Regions from separate parts of the Nonomuraea diastatica genome, predicted to be linked through region 2. Evidence: riboswitches for the same ligand, from Rfam matches in the RefSeq annotation. Region 2 holds a riboswitch; each other region holds the start of a gene.

Region 1 (5,315 bases), on a different contig from region 2:
CACCGGGGCCGCCACCGTGTTCTTCGCGGTGTTCGGCTACGACGCGATGAGCACCGCGGCCGAGGAGTCACGCGACGCGCAGCGGCACATGCCCAAGGCGATCATCTACTCTCTGATCGTCGCCATGGTGCTGTACGTGCTGGCCACGCTGGTGCTGACCGGCATGCAGAACTACCGGGAGATCGACCCCGAGAGCGGCTTCTCCTCGGCGTTCGCCTCGGTCGGCCTCTCCGGGCTGGCGTCCGTGATCGCGGTGGGCGCCATCATCGGCATCCTCACGGTGATGTTCACGTTCATGCTCGGCGTCACCCGCGTGTGGTTCGCGATGAGCCGCGACGGGCTGCTGCCGCAGTGGTTCGCCAAGCTGCACCCGGTACGGCGGGTGCCCTCGCGCGTCACCTGGATCGTGGGCGCCGCCTCCGGGGTGATCGCCGGATTCCTGCCGATCCGGGAGGCCGCCGAGCTGACGAACATCGGCATCCTGCTGGCGTTCGTGGTCGTGTGCCTGGCCGTGATCGTGCTCCGCTACCGGCAGCCCGGCCTGCGCCGTGAGTTCCGCACTCCCGGAATGCCGGTAGTGCCCGCCATCGGGGTGGTCTTCTCGATCTGGCTGATCACCTTCCTGGACCCGACGACGTGGTTGCGCTTCGCCCTGTGGTTCGTGCTCGGGCTGGTCCTCTACTTCGCCTACAGCCGCCGGCACTCCGCGCTGGAACGGCCGCCGGCCGGGACGGGCGAGCGCTGACGTGGTGGCGCGCCGGCACAGCCCCGCCCGCCCGACGGCGCCGGCTGTGTCGGCGATCACACCGTGAAGCCGTCACGAAGTGAAGATCTCTGGAGTCAAGAGAGAGACATGACTCTCACAGGCAAGGAACGACCATGGCGAACACCAGCACCGCTCTCCTGCGCGACCTGCACAAGCCCGGCGACCCGCTGATCCTGCCCAATGTCTGGGACGCGGGCAGCGCCACCATCGTGGCCGAGGCGGGCTATCCCGCCCTGGCGACCGCCAGCGCGTCCATCGCCGCCCTGCTGGGGCGCGACGACCATGAGGGCGCGCCCGTCGGCGAGATGTTCGACATCGCCGCCAGGATCATCAGGGCCGTGGACGTACCCGTGTCGGTCGACGCCGAAGCCGGCTACGGCCTGCCGCCCGGCGAGCTCGTCGAGCGGCTCACCGCCATCGGCGCGGCCGGCTTCAACATCGAGGACACCGACCACCGGGCCGGGGGACTGGTCGACGCCGGCACGCAGGCCGCGCGCATCGCCGCTCTCCGGGAGGCGGGCCCCGACCTGGTGATCAACGCGCGGGTCGACGTGTTCCTGACCGGCTCCACCTCGGCCGAGGAGGTCGCCGAACGCGGGCGCCGCTACCTGGAGGCCGGCGCCGACTGCGTCTTCCCCATCCTGGCCCCCTCGGAAGAGGTGGTCGGCGACCTCGTCAAGGCCATCCCCGGGCCGGTCAACGTGTCCTGCCTGCCCGGCATGGACCTGGGCAGGCTGGCCTCCCTCGGCGTCGCCCGCGTGTCCTTCGGCCCGTTGACGTACCTGACCGCGCTGGAGGCGCTCAAGACCATGGCGGGCCGCATCCGGGCGGGCCAGGACCCGTACGCGGCCTGACCGGCGGCGCTCAGGCGGGCCTTCCGGGGGCCCCGGCGTCAGGTCCGCCCGTGCGAACCCGGTCAGGCGGACGCGCGGCCCAAGGCCCGCAACTCGTCGGGGGAGAGGGCGGAGACGTTCTGGTCGATGGGGGAGTCGGAGTACTGGTGGATGGTCCAGGTCTTCCAGTCGGCGGGCGGGGTCACCATCCCCTTCGGCTTGCTGTAGTGGGCCACCCACAGCGGGTACTCGGCCAGGCCCTTACCGTAGGTGTTGGCGAAGTTCCAGCCGCTGTAGAACATCGGGGTGACCCCGGTCTCGGCCTTCACGTGCGACAACCACGCCTTGGCCCAGGCGTTGACCTCCTCGACGGACTTGCCGTCGGTGGTCTCCAGGTCCAGCACCAGCAGGTCGCCGGGCTTGGAGGGCTGGGAGTTCACCATGGACAGGAAGTGGTCGGCCTCGGCGATGGGGTCGTTGCCGGGGTGTGCGTAGTGGTACGCCCCGCGCACGATGCCCTTCTTGCCCAGCTCGCTCCAGTGCCTGGCGAAGGCGGCGTCGCGGAAGTCGGTGCCCTCGGTGGCCTTGATGATGCCGAACTGCGCGGGGCTGGAGGCCCAGTCGTGCAGCGGCTGGTGGTTGGACACGTCCTGGCCGTAGGTGAGCGTCCGCTGCTCGGCCGCCTGGGCCGAGCCCGGTTCGACGGGAGACGCGTGCGCGGGCACGGTCGCGCCCGCGATGGCGGTGGCTCCGGCCAGGAGGGCGCCGGCGGCGGACAGGGTGAGACGTCGCGTAAGTTTGCGCATGGGGGGATCGACTCCTTGCTTCCATGTGCCTACCGGGTTAGCTGACGGGTTCGGGCTTGGAAGTGCCCTACGCGCGCAGCCCACGGCTGGCGTGCGATTCACCCCGGAAAGGTGGGTCCCCGGCTCCGCTGTGCGGATTCGGCCTGTCAACGTCGCGGCAACGGTTCGGCGAGCGCTCGCCTGGTGCCGTGTGCCGTAATCCCAAAAAGGTATATAACGCCCCATAAACGCTGCAAGCGGTATAAATCCCCATGCAATGTCGTTGGCCGTGGGGGAGCCCTGGATCGCCGCTCCCGCAGGCGTTCCAGGGCTTTGGCAAAGTTTTCCGGCACCGTACGCGGGCCCCACCGAAAGGGACGCGTGATACCCCTGTGACACGGGCCCCGCCGAGCACATCCCCGCCGAGCGCATCCGCCGGCAGTCCGTCCCGCCGGGGACCCGCGTCTCCCTCTACCGCTGCCCGGCGAGCCAGTCGTCGAAAGTGGTCGGCGCGATGCGCGCGCCCTCGCCGGGCAGCAGCACGTCGCCCGCCATCGCCGGGCCGAACACCCCCGACCACGTCGGCACGAGCCGCACCGTACGGCCCCGCGCCTCGTGAGTGCGCCGGGCCATGTCCACGAGGTCCTGCGGCTCGGGGCCGGCGACGTCGGCGTACCGCCCCCGAGGCTCCCCGGCCGCGATCTCGGCGAGGACGCCGGCCACGTCGGCGGGGGCGATCGGCTGCACGAGCAGCGGGGCGATCGTGGCGACGCCGTCCCGCTCCGTCCAGCCCGCCACCATCTCGGCGAAGTCGTGGAACTGCGTGACCGGCACGATCGTCCACGGCACCGGCCCGGCTGCCACGAGGCGCTCCTGCTCCCGCTTGCCGGCGTAGTGGGCGTTGCCCTCGACGCGACGGACCCCGGCGATCGACAGCAGGACGTGGTGGCGCACCCCGGCCCGCTCCTCGGCGGCCAGCAGGTTGCGGGTGGTGGCGCCGAAGAACGCCACCGTCTCCTCCGGGCCGGCCGCCGGCGCGTTGATGGCGTCGACGACCGCCTCCGCACCGGCCAGGGCGTCGTCGAGCCCGTTACCGGTCGCCAGGTCCATTCCGAGCGAACGACTGATGCGCACGACCTCGTGGCCGTCGCGTTCAAGGGTCGCGGCGGTGAGCGCCCCTATGTTCCCGGTCGCGCCGGCGACTGCGATCCGCATGATGATCTCCTTAATTATGGACTAAACGGATCTATGATAGCTGCGATAGAATCGGGGCGTGAAGCTGCCTGTGAGCACCGAGTGGGTTCTGCACTGCGCGACCACGCTGGCCCAGCTCGAACCGGGAGCCAGCGCGTCGGCGGCCCAGCTCGCCCTCCACTACGACCTCCCGGCGGCCTACCTCACCAAGCAGTTGAAGGAGCTGGTCAAGGCCGGGCTGCTGGCCGCGTCCACCGGCCCGAGGGGAGGCTTCCGGCTGGCGCGGCCCGCCGCCGAGATCACGCTGCTGCAGATCGTCGAGGCCGTCGACGGCCGGTCCACGCCGTACGAGTGCCGCGAGATCCGCCGGCAGGGACGCGGCGCGCTGCCCCCGGAGGAGTGCGAGCGCAGCTGCGTCCTCGCCGAGAAGATGGCCGACGCCCACCGGGCATGGCGGGCCAGCCTCGCCGGCGTCACCCTCGCCGACATCCTCGCCGAGCTGCCGGAGTGGGCGCCGGCCCGCACCCGGCAGCACCTGGCGGGCACCACATAGCTCAGGAGATCAGTGGGCCGCGCCGCGCCCGCCGGTGGAGGCCGGTGCCCCGGCCAGGGCCGCTCACGTCGGACAGCACCTCCCACGGCCCCCACGGAGTCGCGATCGTGCCCGACGCGCCGATCACGCGGCCTGGTCCCAGAATGCGGCAAGCAGACCGTTCAGCTTTTCCGGCACGTCCACGTGGGGGTAGTGGCCGGTGCAGGAGGCCGGCGTGTGACGGCCGCCGATGCGTTCCGCGGTGATGCGGGCGCACGCCATGAGCGGGACGCCGCCGCGCTCACGGTACTGCTCGGGCGCGGTCTCCCACGTTCCCGAGATCACCAGCTTGGGGAACGCGGCCGCCCGCAACGCGGGGAGCGGGATCCCGGCCTCCCAGCACACCCGTTCGCGCAGCGCGGTGCCGGCGGCACGCAGCCGCCGCTCGCTCGCCTCCGGCGGCGGGCTGCCGGTCGAGCCGACGGAGGCCTGCAGCCACTGCTCCGGCGTCAGTTCGGGGAGCCCGGCGTAGGCCGTACGGTTGGCGCGCAGGGCCGCCGCCACGGCAGGGGCGTCGGCCGCGGCCTGATAACCGCCGGGCTCGATCAGCGTGAGCGAGCGCACCGCCCTCGGGGCGGCGGACGGCCGCGATCATGGCGCCGACCCCGCCGTACGAGTGGCCGACGAGGTGCGCGCCGTCGCCGAGCAACTCGGCGATGTCGTCGGCGTCGGCCAGGTAGTCGCCGGGGAACCTCTCACCGGCGTCCGGGCTGCGGCCGTACCCGCGCCGGTCCATGAGCAGCAGGCGGACGCGGCCGGCGAGCGGCGCCTGGGCGGCGAAGCCGTAGCTCGGGTCATCGCCCCAGCTGGTGGAGCCGTGCACGAAGAGCACCGGCGGCGCGCCGTGCGGGCCCAGCGCGGTCACGTGCACGCTGCCCGGCAGCGGCCCGTTCGCACGGAACAACGGCGTGGCGCTAGGAGGGGACATCGCACTCCTTAAACAGCGTTTAATTTCTGAAACGTTGTATAAGTGAACTGAACAATGAACGTCAACCTGGGGTACGGTGATCCCGTGTCCTCCGCAGACTTCTCCGACGGGTCCGTGTGGCTGCGTCCTCAACGGCCGCCGCGCGACCGCCGGCTCACCCGTGACCAGATCGTCGACGCCGCCGTGACCGTGCTCGACTCCGACGGGCACCGCGGTC
Region 2 (5,315 bases):
GCCATATTGCTGCTGGTCGTACTGCTGGCCCGACTGGGGTTGCTGACCATAGCCCTGCTGTTGCTGACCATATTGCTGGTCATACTGCTGACCGGACTGCGGCTGCTGGCCATATTGCTGCTGGTCGTATTGCTGGCCCGACTGGGGTTGCTGACCATAGCCCTGCTGCTGACCGTACTGCTGGTCGTACTGTTGCTGCTGGCCGTAGCCCTGCTGCTGGCCGTAACCGGGCTGGGACTGCGGTTGCTGGCCATAGCCCTGCTGCTGCTGACCATATTGCTGGTCATACTGCTGGCCGGACTGTTGCTGCTGCCCGTAGCCCTGCTGCTGACCGTATTGCTGCTGGCCGTAGTCGGGCTGGGACTGGGGCTGCTGACCGTACTGGGGTTGCTGGCCGTAGCCCTGCTGCTGACCGTACTGGGGTTGCTGGCCATAGCCCTGCTGCTGACCGTACTGGGGTTGCTGGCCATAGCCCTGCTGCTGCTGACCATAGGGGGGCTGTTGCCCGTAGGCGTCGTCCGCCCGGTAGCCGACCACAGTGACGTCGGGGTCGGGCTCGCCGGGGTGGCGGCCCGGAGCCTGCTGGCCGGAGTGGGGAGGCGCAGCGTTCTCGCCGGATTCGTCCTGTGGGTACGGCGGCTGTCCGGTGCTCACCGTGTCACCTCGCTTCGAGTGCGCGCGTGGCACGTGTCAGGACACATGCCTGTGCTGCCCAACGTATCGACATAGGTATCAACAATCACCTTTCCATGTGGTCAAGGTCCGCGTCACCCGATGTCAGATGGAGCAGCATGCGGGTGTTGCCCAGGGTGTTCGGCTTGACGTGTTCCAGGTCGAGGAACTCCGCTACACCCTCGTCATACGAGGCCAGCAGCTCGGCGTAGACCTCGGGCGAGACGGGCGTGCCCTGGATGCGGCGAAAACCATGCCTCGCGAAGAAGTCGACCTCAAAAGTAAGACAGAATACACGCTGCAGACCAAGATCTTTGGCCTGCTGGATCAGCGCTGAGACGATCCGGTGGCCGACTCTCATGCCGCGGCATTCGGGATCGACCGCCACCGTGCGGACCTCTGCGAGGTCCTCCCAGAGCACGTGGAGCGCGCCACAGCCGACGACCTGCCCGCCGCGCTCGGCCACCCAGAACTCCTGTACGTCTTCGTACAGCGTCACCGTGGCCTTTTTCAGGAGCCGCGGGCCCGCGCCCGCATAGGCGTCGACCAGGCGCCTGACCCCCCGCACGTCAGGCGTGCGCGCACGCCGGACCACCACCGCGGTCTCGGGCACAGTCAGTTCGGCCACCTGCTCCATGGCTCTCCAGAGTACAGATGTCATTACGGCTCGGACCTAACTCACATGTCTCCGCCCATCCTGTTACATCTCGTGGCCGGGCGAGCACGACGTCGCGCCGGGCGACCGTTCGGGAGGAAGCACCACATTCAGTCACTCCTGCGCGACTGGCACCGAGATCACCTTGTGACCCTTCAGTTGTGAAACCTCTACAGAGTTGGCAGTTCTGGTTGAGCAGGAACCCGGAGTGCATTAGTGTCCAGCGACAATGTTCCCCGCGTGTCGCGCGCGGGGAGGCACGCTCAATTCCCTCAGGGAAGCCGGGGACCCGCCGGTGGCGACCGCCATCACGGGGTGAATCCGAGTTTTTCGGTAGGGCTGCTCCGGCCCGAACCCGTCAGCTAACCCGGTAGGCGTCGATGAGAGGAGCCTGGTTGGTGAAGCGCACGTTCAACCGTGGGAGGAAGTCGGCGGGCAAGCACGCCCGCCCTCCGGAACGCGCCCTGTTGCGCCAGCGAATCGGTGTGGCAAGTCTCACAATCACCGCGCTGCTGCTCTCGGTTCCCACCGGCCCGGCGTACGCCGACCCCAAGCCCTCGCTCAAAGACCTCGCCTCGCGGGTCGAGAAGATGCACACCGAGATCGAGACGCTGACCGAGCAGTACAACGGGCAGCGGGAGAAGCTGAAGACGGCCAAGAAGGCCGCCGAGGCCGCACAGAAGACCCTGGCGGCCAGCGAGACGGACCTGGCGGCCAAGCGCGCCAAGGCCGTCCTGCTCGCCCAGAACGCCTACATCACGGGCGGGCTGAGCCGGGCGCTGGCGTTCACCTCCTCCGACGACCCCTCCGACTTCCTCGACCGCGCCGCGACCACGTTCGCGATCGAGCAGCGGCATGGCGAGGAGCTCGACCAGCTCACCAAGGCCAGGAAGGCCGCCGAGCGCGCCAGGGCGGGCGCCAAGTCGCGCATCAGCGAGGTCGAGAAGATCGTCAAGGACCTCGACGCCAAGCGCGGCAAGATCAGCAAGCTGGTCGCCAAGGTCGAGAGCAACCTGTTCAGGCGGGCGCTGGGCGAGGCCGGTCGGCCCGGCACCCGCGCCACACGCGTCAACCTGCCGATCGCCGGCAGCGGCAAGGCCGCGCAGGCGGCACGATGGGCGCTCACGCAGCAGCTCAAGCCGTACGTCTGGGGGGCCGAAGGCCCCGGCTCCTACGACTGCTCCGGCCTGGTGATGGCGGCCTACCAGCAGGTGGGCATCTCGCTGCCGCACTACACGGGCAACCAGTGGACGGCCGGGCGGCACATCTCACGCGACGAGATGCGTCCAGGCGACCTGGTGTTCTTCTACAGCGACCTGCACCACGTGGGCATCTATCTGGGCGGCGGCATGATGGTGCACGCCCCTCGGACGGGTGATGTGGTGCGGATCGCGTCGATCGAACGGCGGCCGTTCGCGGGCGCGGTGCGCATCGCCGACTGAACTGAACCCGGTGAGGGGCCCCATGATCGGTGCCGCTAGATCAGCTGGCGGCGTGCCGCCCATGCCACGGCCTCGATCGCGGTGGCGACGCCGATGCGGTCGCAGATGCCGCGCAGCCTCCGGCGTACGGTGCGGCTGCTGATGTCCAGTCGCCTGCCTACCCGATCGACCGTGACTCCTCTGGCGAGTTCCGCCAGTAACGCCAAATCCGCATGGCTCAGCTCAACGCCTTCAGTGAGCACATCCATCGGGAGCCCTCCCCCCAACAGCAGGCCTGGACCCTCTTAGCCAGGCCACAGCCGCTCCTCGCAGACGGTAAACGCATTATGGAAAGGTCGTCAAGCACGACAGTCGCCGCACTTGACCAGCAGTATTGACATGATCCGCCGTATGTGACCGAGTCACGTGTGCCAGCGAACTTCGCCGCGCGACGTACGGTCCGCACGCCCTTTCGGCCATGCCCGATCCGGCGCCGATCGGGGCGTCCGGCGTCCCGGGTTTTGATCCCTCCGGCGCACGATTTACTGCATGATCCATACGTACAGCGGCACGCGCAGCCGCTCTTCACCACGGGCGGCGGCCCGCGAGTCACCTTATTTCCGGACCTGGGCGAGCGGCACCGTCATGGTGGACACAACACTGCCGAACGTCCCCCAGGAAACTCCGGACACTCGCGCGCCCCTCGCCCGCGGTCTTGACCCGAAGCTGACAAGCCCGGCCCTGATCCCGGAACAGGACGGCCGATCGTCCGTCACCGTTTCACGGCACAGGCACGAGCCCGCCAGGCTCACCCGCTCGCGCGGGCTCCCGCCGCAACCGGTGCGGCGGGATGCCACGTGGCCCTCAGTGGGTGGGCTTGACCAGGGGGAACAGGATGGTCTCGCGGATGTTCCTGCCGGTGAAAGCCATGATCATCCGGTCGATGCCGGCGCCCATGCCACCCGTCGGCGGCATCGCGTATTCGAGCGCCTGCAGGAAGTCCTCGTCGAGCTGCATGGCCTCCGGGTCGCCGCCCGCGGCCAGCAGGGACTGCTCGACCAGGCGGCGGCGCTGCTCGATGGGGTCGTTGAGCTCGGAGTAGCCCGTGCCCAGCTCGGTGCCGAACCCGATGAGGTCCCACTTCTCCGTCACCAGCGGGTCGTCGCGGTGTTGCCGGGCCAGCGGCGAGGTCTCCAGCGGAAAGTCCATGACGAACGTGGGCTGGATGATCGTGTGCTCGACGATCGCCTCGAAGAGCTCCTGCACGAGCTTGCCCGCGCCCCACTTCGGGTCCCAGGGGATCTCGCGCCGGTCGGCGACCTTACGCAGCTCTTCGAGCGAGGTCGAGGTCGTGATTTGCTCGCCGACGGCCTCGGACACCGCGCCGTAGAGGGTGACGCGCGGCCACTCGGAGATGCCCAGGTCGACCTCGACACCGTCGTGCACGACCACCGAGGTGTCCAGGGCGGCCACGACGGCCTTCTGGTACATCCGCTGCGTCAGATCGGCGATGCCGTTGTAGTCGAGGTAGGTGCCGTAGGCCTCGACCATGGTGAACTCGGGGTTGTGCGTCGAGTCGGCGCCCTCGTTGCGGAAGTTGCGGTTGATCTCGAAGACCTTCTCGATGCCGCCGACCACGAGCCGCTTGAGATAGAGCTCGATCGCGATGCGGAGATAGAGCTCCATGTCGTAGGCGTTGATGTGGGTCTTGAACGGCCGGGCCGTGGCGCCGCCGTGGATCGGCTGCAACATCGGCGTCTCGACCTCGAGATAGCCCTCCTCGTGCCAGAAGTCGCGCACCGCGCGCACCGTGGCGCTGCGGACCCTGGCCATCTTCCTCGACTCGTCGTTGACGATCAGGTCGACGTAGCGCTGGCGGACCCGCGCCTCCGGGTCGGTGAGGCCGACGTGCTTCTCCGGCAGCGGGCGCAGGCACTTGCTGGTGATCTGCCAGCTGCCGGCCAGGACGGACAGCTCGCCCCTGCGCGAGGTGATCACCTCGCCGGTCACGCCCACGTGGTCGCCCAGGTCGACGTCGTGCTTCCAGCGGGCCAGCGACTCCTCGCCCACCTTGTCGAGCGAGATCATGACCTGCAGGTCGGCGCCCCCGTCGCGGAGCGTGGCGAAGCAGAGCTTGCCGCCCACGCGGTTGAGCATGACGCGCCCCGCGACCGAGACCGTGTCACCGGTGGCGATGTCGGGCTCCAGGCCCTGGTATTTCTCCCTGACCTCGGCGTTGGTGGCCGTGCGTGGGAAATTCACCGGGTAAGGGTCGACGCCCTCGTTGCGAAGGCGGTCGAGCTTCTCCCTCCGGATGCGCATCTGCTCGGGTAGTTCGTCGCTCACAACAACAAAGGGTAGGGGATCCGGCGAACCGCAGTGACTCGTCCAGGTCTCACGCCACGTTGCGGTGGTAGATCAGCCGCAACCCGATGAGGGTCAGCCACGGCTCGTGCACGTCGATCGAGCGCGACTCGCCCACGACCAGCCCCGCGTGCCCGCCAGTGGCCACAACCGTCACCTCGTCGGGGTCGTCGGCCAGCTCCGCGGCGATGCGCTCGACGATG
Region 3 (5,315 bases), on a different contig from region 2:
CGGGGTCGTCGCGGGCCGGGGTCCGCGCCGCGCTGCTCACGTTCGCCGGGTCGGGCACGTTCCTGGCGGGGTACGTGTCGGCGCTCGGCTGCGCGGCCTGGCTGGCGGCCCAGGGGCGGGCCACGCCGGGCGACGTGGTCCTGGTGGCCACCGTCGGGGTGCAGCTCGTCACCCAGGCGTCCCGGCTGGCCTTCCACGTCGGGTCGGTGGCCGCCGGTCTGCGCGCCGCCGCGCGGCTCGCCTGGCTCCGCGCCTACGCCCGCACCCACACCCCGGCCTCGGCAGAGTCCGACGACGACGCGCCCCACGCCAGGGCGAGGGCGGCCACGAAGGGCCACACCCGGGAACGCGGGCGGGACCACAGCCGGGAACACGGGCGGGATCACGGCCGGGACCGCGCTGCCGGCGGGGCGGAGCCGCCTGAGAGCTTCGCGCAGGGCATCACGCTGCGGAACGTGTCGTTCACCTACCCCGGCACCACCCGGCCCGTGCTGCGCGGGATCGACCTGAGCCTGCCCGCCGGCGCGACCGTCGCGCTGGTCGGATCGCACGGCTCGGGCAAGACCACCCTGGTCAAGCTGCTGTGCGGCCTCTACCAGCCCTCCGGCGGTGAGATCCTGCTGGACGGCGTCCCGCTGCGGGACGTGCCGGCCGTGCGCTGGCGGAGCCGGATCAGCGCCGTGTTCCAGGACTGGGTCCCGTTCGAGCTCACCGCCGCCGAGACCGTCGGCATCGGCGACCTGCCCCGCATGGACGACCGCACCGCCGTGGACCAGGCACTGGAGCGGGCCGGCGCCACGGAGGTGGTGGCCGGGCTGCCCAGGGGCCTGGACACCGAGCTGGGCGACAGCTTCGAGGGCGGCATGACGTTGTCCGGCGGGCAGGGGCAGAGACTGGCGCTGGCGCGCGCCTCGATGCGGGAGGAGCCACTGCTGCTCGTGCTGGACGAGCCGACCGCCTCCCTCGACGCTCCCGCCGAGAGCGCCGTCTTCGCCCGGTACGCGCAGGCCGCCCGCCGCCACCGCGCCGCCATCACCCTCCTGATCACCCACCGCTTCCCGACGGTGCGCATGGCCGACCTGATCGTGGTGCTGGACGGCGGGCGGATCGCCGAGCAGGGCGGTCACGGCGAGCTCATGGCCCGCCAGGGCCGCTACGCCGAGCTGCACGCCATCCAGCGAGCGGCGGCGGACGGCTAGGTCGGGGGGCGCGGGGACCGGGCGGAAACGCGCGCGAGCGCGCGTCCCGCACGGGACGCGCGCTCGCGCGCGGCAACCGGGTCAGCCGGCGTACTCGGGGTAGCCGTAGCCGACGACCTGGGACTTCGGACGGGTGCGCTCCTCGACCTTGCCGTTGCCGGTGTTGCCCTCGATCGTGGAGAGGGTGCCGTCGCCGTTGTCCTTCACGACGAAGCCGACGTGCTGGATGTCGGTGATGTCCTTGCCGCCGTCCCAGGCGAAGAACACCACGGCGCCGGGCTTGGCCTCGGTGCCGAAGCGGTCGTTGGCGGCGAACCACTTGGCGTGGGCGACGGTGTAGGCGTCCCAGCCGATCTGCGGGCGGGCGCCGGTCTGCTCGCCGACCCAGGAGACGAACATCGCGCACCAGGCGGCGTTCAGGTACGCGGCCCGGTTGCCGCCGTCGCGGGCGATGGTCTCGGCGGCGCGCTGCGAGCCGGCGTACCACTTCTGGTACGGGGTGCCGCCGCCGGCGGCGTTCTCGGAGATGCCGACCTGGGACTTCGCGAAGTCCAGGACCTGGGAGGCGGTCACGTTGACCTTGGTGTCCTTGGCCGCGCGCTGCTTGGAGTCGGTCACCGGCGAGACGGCGGCCACCTTGTCCACGGGCGGGGTGTCGGCGTTGGCCGCGGCGACGTTGACGCCGAAGGCCGAGGCGAAGATGGTGGCGCCGAGTGCGGCGCAGGTGATGGTTCGCTTGGGGATTGCGGTAAGACGGAACGTGGCCATCGAGGGGGTAACTCCTTGCTTCCATGCCGCTTACCGGGTTAGCTGACGGGTTCGGGCGTGGAAGCTGCCCTACGGCACCAGAGTGCCGATTCACCCCAAAGGACGTGGGTCCCCGGTTCCGCGCGATGCGGATTCAGCGGTCACAGGACGATCCTGTGATCTTTCGTGCGATGGTCAGACATAGCCGGACAAACCGGACGTATGCCGTAAGATGCCCCACAAGGTAATACATGCGGCAAGAGGATTACAACTCTATAAAGCCCAGCTAGGCGAGTTGCCTGCGAGCGTCGGCCAGAAGCCCTGCCATGGCAAGGGATTCGTCAAGGGGCATGATCGAGGATTCGGTCCTGCCCTCGGCCGTGGCGGCGCGGACCTCGCGGAGCTCACCGGCGTATCCGTTGTCGGCCGGATCGAGCACATGCTCTTCCGGCTCCATGGAGAGCCCGGTGAGGACGATCCGCTCCGGCGCCCAGAACGGCGCGTGGATGTCCGCTCGCATCTGTGTCCCTACAACGCAGGCCTGGTTCGGGTAATTCCCCAGCAAGGAGTTTCCACGAAAGCCCGTCTGCCGCCGGGGTAGAGCAACACCCCGCCCGCCTCCGCGTCAACTCCGCTCGGCGCCAGGGATCCCGTGATGCGCAGGCCGGTGGGCATGCCCAGCAGCAGCTGGGCCAGGCCGAACGGGTAGACCCCCAGGTCGAGCAGCGAACCTCCGCCCAGCTCCGGGGCCCACAACCGGTGCGCGGGGTCGTACGGCATGGCGAAGCCGAAACTGGCCTGCACCGACCGGATGTCGCCGAAGCGCGCATCGGCGGCGATGAGGCGGATCAGCGGGTTGAACCGCATCCACATGGCTTCCATGAGGAACACGCCCGCCTCACGCGCCAGGCGTACCATCTTCTCCGCGTCGTCCACGGTCGCGGCCAGCGGCTTCTCGCACAACACGGCCTTGCCCGCGGCGATGGCGGCCTCCGCGACCTGCAGGTGCTCGGTGTGCGGCGTCGCCACGTAGATCGCGTCCACCGCCGGGTCGGCGCAGAGCCGCTCATAGGAGCCGTACGCCGACTCCGCGCCCAGCGCGGCCGCCAGGGCCTGCGCCCGTTGCGGATTCCTGGAGCCGACGGCGCCCACCCGCATCCCGGGCTCGGCCACGATGGCCGCCCCCACGGTCCGCGCTATGACGCCCGTCGCCGCTATGCCCCACGTGAAATCCCGCACGCGGAAGATGCTAGACGCATCAGATCAAGTTGAACGTGTCAGGGTCGCCTCCGATGCGAAGGCCCCTGTTGAGCGCGCCGACGGCGGCCATGCTCTCCGGGTCGAGGATGAAGTCGAACACGCCGATGTTCTCGGCGATCCGCGACGGCGTCACGGACTTGGGAATGACGACGGTGCCGAGCTGCAGGTGCCAGCGGAGCACGATCTGCGCGGGGGTCTTGCCGTGTTTGTCCGCCAGCAGCGCGAGCGCCGGATCCTCAAGCAGCCCCCTGCCCTGGCCGAGCGGGCTCCACGCCTCGGTGAGGATGCCGTTGGCCTCGTGGAAGGCCCGCATCTCCCGCTGCTGGAAGTACGGGTGGAGCTCGATCTGGTTGATGGAGGGTGTGATGCCGGTCTCGTTCATGAGGCGGGTGAGCGTGCCGGCGGTGAAGTTGGACACGCCGATGGCCTTGGTCCGCCCGTCACGGTAGATCTTCTCGATCGCCTTCCACGCCTGTACGTACTTGTCCTGCTTCGGCACCGGCCAGTGGATGAGATAGAGATCGACGTAGTCGAGCCCCAGCCGGGCCAGGCTCTCGTCGAAGGCCTCCTCCGCGCGGGCGTGGTCGGCGTTGCGCAGCTTGGTGGTGACGAACACCTTCTCGCGGGACAGTCCGGAGGCGCGCACGGCACGGCCCACGCCCTCCTCGTTCTCGTAGGCGGCGGCAGTGTCGATGTGCCGGTAGCCGGCCCGCAGCGCCGTCGCCACCACCTGCTCGGCCTCGCCGGCGGGCACCTGCCAGACGCCGAAGCCGAGTTGCGGGATCTGCACGCCGTCCGTGTTGAGCATGAGCGAGTTCATGCTCTCCATTGTTCACGCACCGTTTCTGACCGCTTAAGGCGGCCGGGCTAGCTTGAAGCGGTCGTGAACGCGCCATCACCCGGCTGGGAGGACTGGAGTGGTCGAACAGGCGTCGGCCTGGGTGGAGTCCCCGCTCCAGATGCTGTGCGCCGTCGAGGCCCACCACGCCGGGCTCCTCGGGACCGCCACGGCCGTCGTGCCGCGGGCGGGCCTGCGCCCGCTGAAGGCGACCCGCCGGGAGCTGCGCGCTCTCGCGCTGCCCGACGGGCTCGAACTGGCCGAGCCGCGCGACAACATGCCGAGGCGCCTGCACGCCGTCGGCGACGCCTTCTCCGGCAAGGTCCAGCTGCGCTGGCTCACCTCCAGGACCGGACGCATCGTCATCGTCGACGACGGTCTGGCCACGCTCCGGCTGCTGGAGCTGCTGGCCGCCGGGCCTTCGCGGCCGCTGCTGCGGGCCCGCGTCAGACCCACTGTGCTGCGCTCAGCGCTCGGCCTGGCGGCAGCGCTGCGGCTGCGCATGAGCGACGTCTCCGTCTTCACCGCGCTGCCGGTGACCGACGAGCTCGCCGCCGCCGTCCGCCGTACCGGTGTCGACCTCGTACGCCACGACTTCGCCTGGTTGCGCGCCCAGCCGCCCAGCGCGGAAGGGCCGGCCGAGCGCACGGTCGTGCTCGGCACCTCGCTCGTCAGGAACGGCCTCGTGCACCGCGACCACTACCTGCGCTGGCTGACCGAGCTGGCGGCGCGGGAGCCGCTCGCCTACTACCCGCACCGCCGCGAGGACCCCGTGGACGTGGCGCTGATCAGGGAGCGTCCCGGCATCACCGTGCACGACGCGGGCGCGCCCGCCGAGCTGACGTTGCGCGGGCTGGACGCGGGCCAGCGCGTCCTCAGCCTCCCCTCGACGGCGATCACCTCGCTGCGGGTGCTGCTCAGCCCGCGCGGTGTCGCCATCGAGCCCGTGAACGTTCCCGATGACTGGTGGACCAGCAGGGCGGAACCCGCCCTGCGCTCGCATTTGACTGGAGTGACTGGGTGAGAGTGCTGGCGGTTGCCGACTCCGACTCGTACCTGAAGTGGGCGGCCTGCCTGCTTGGCGACCTGCCCGCCGGGAGCGTGACGGAGCTGGCGGTGGTGCGCACGCCGATCGCGCCCTCGCCCGAGCAGATCGCCGCGGCGCTGATCGGGCCGACAAGTGGGCCGGTGAGCGGGCCGGTGAGCGGCCACGGGAGCGGACGGGAGGCGCCGCCGGTGATGTCGGCGCGGTCGGTGCGCAGGCTGGCCGA

What was found. A riboswitch is a leader RNA that binds a small molecule or an ion and turns the genes downstream of it on or off. The one in region 2 is predicted to bind cyclic di-AMP.
Region 1: another riboswitch for cyclic di-AMP. It lies ahead of E1294_RS53665 (glycoside hydrolase family 25 protein); the one in region 2 lies ahead of E1294_RS57255 (C40 family peptidase).
Region 3: another riboswitch for cyclic di-AMP. It lies ahead of E1294_RS19250 (CHAP domain-containing protein); the one in region 2 lies ahead of E1294_RS57255 (C40 family peptidase).

What each region holds. Positions count from the first base shown of each region.
Region 1 covers NZ_SMKP01000229.1:3,164-8,478, forward strand. The annotation lists gene E1294_RS46005 (amino acid permease) at 1-745, shown strand, start outside; gene E1294_RS46010 (isocitrate lyase/PEP mutase family protein) at 880-1,620, shown strand; gene E1294_RS53665 (glycoside hydrolase family 25 protein) at 1,683-2,405, opposite strand; cyclic di-AMP (ydaO/yuaA leader) riboswitch at 2,417-2,559, opposite strand; gene E1294_RS46020 (SDR family oxidoreductase) at 2,856-3,599, opposite strand; gene E1294_RS46025 (RrF2 family transcriptional regulator) at 3,658-4,131, shown strand; gene E1294_RS58565 (hypothetical protein) at 4,255-4,455, opposite strand; gene E1294_RS58570 (alpha/beta fold hydrolase) at 4,412-5,098, opposite strand; gene E1294_RS46035 (TetR/AcrR family transcriptional regulator) at 5,183-5,315, shown strand, end outside.
Region 2 covers NZ_SMKP01000056.1:25,642-30,956, reverse strand. The annotation lists gene E1294_RS20665 (RDD family protein) at 1-654, opposite strand, end outside; gene E1294_RS20660 (amino-acid N-acetyltransferase) at 740-1,309, opposite strand; cyclic di-AMP (ydaO/yuaA leader) riboswitch at 1,578-1,719, shown strand; gene E1294_RS57255 (C40 family peptidase) at 1,726-2,769, shown strand; gene E1294_RS20650 (LuxR C-terminal-related transcriptional regulator) at 2,805-3,017, opposite strand; gene lysX (bifunctional lysylphosphatidylglycerol synthetase/lysine--tRNA ligase LysX) at 3,613-5,094, opposite strand; gene E1294_RS20640 (type III pantothenate kinase) at 5,144-5,315, opposite strand, start outside.
Region 3 covers NZ_SMKP01000051.1:2,960-8,274, forward strand. The annotation lists gene E1294_RS19245 (ABC transporter ATP-binding protein) at 1-1,199, shown strand, start outside; gene E1294_RS19250 (CHAP domain-containing protein) at 1,281-1,967, opposite strand; cyclic di-AMP (ydaO/yuaA leader) riboswitch at 1,980-2,116, opposite strand; gene E1294_RS19255 (hypothetical protein) at 2,233-2,466, opposite strand; gene E1294_RS19260 (Gfo/Idh/MocA family protein) at 2,475-3,185, opposite strand; gene E1294_RS19265 (aldo/keto reductase) at 3,205-4,026, opposite strand; gene E1294_RS19270 (hypothetical protein) at 4,124-5,068, shown strand; gene E1294_RS19275 (DUF6716 putative glycosyltransferase) at 5,065-5,315, shown strand, end outside.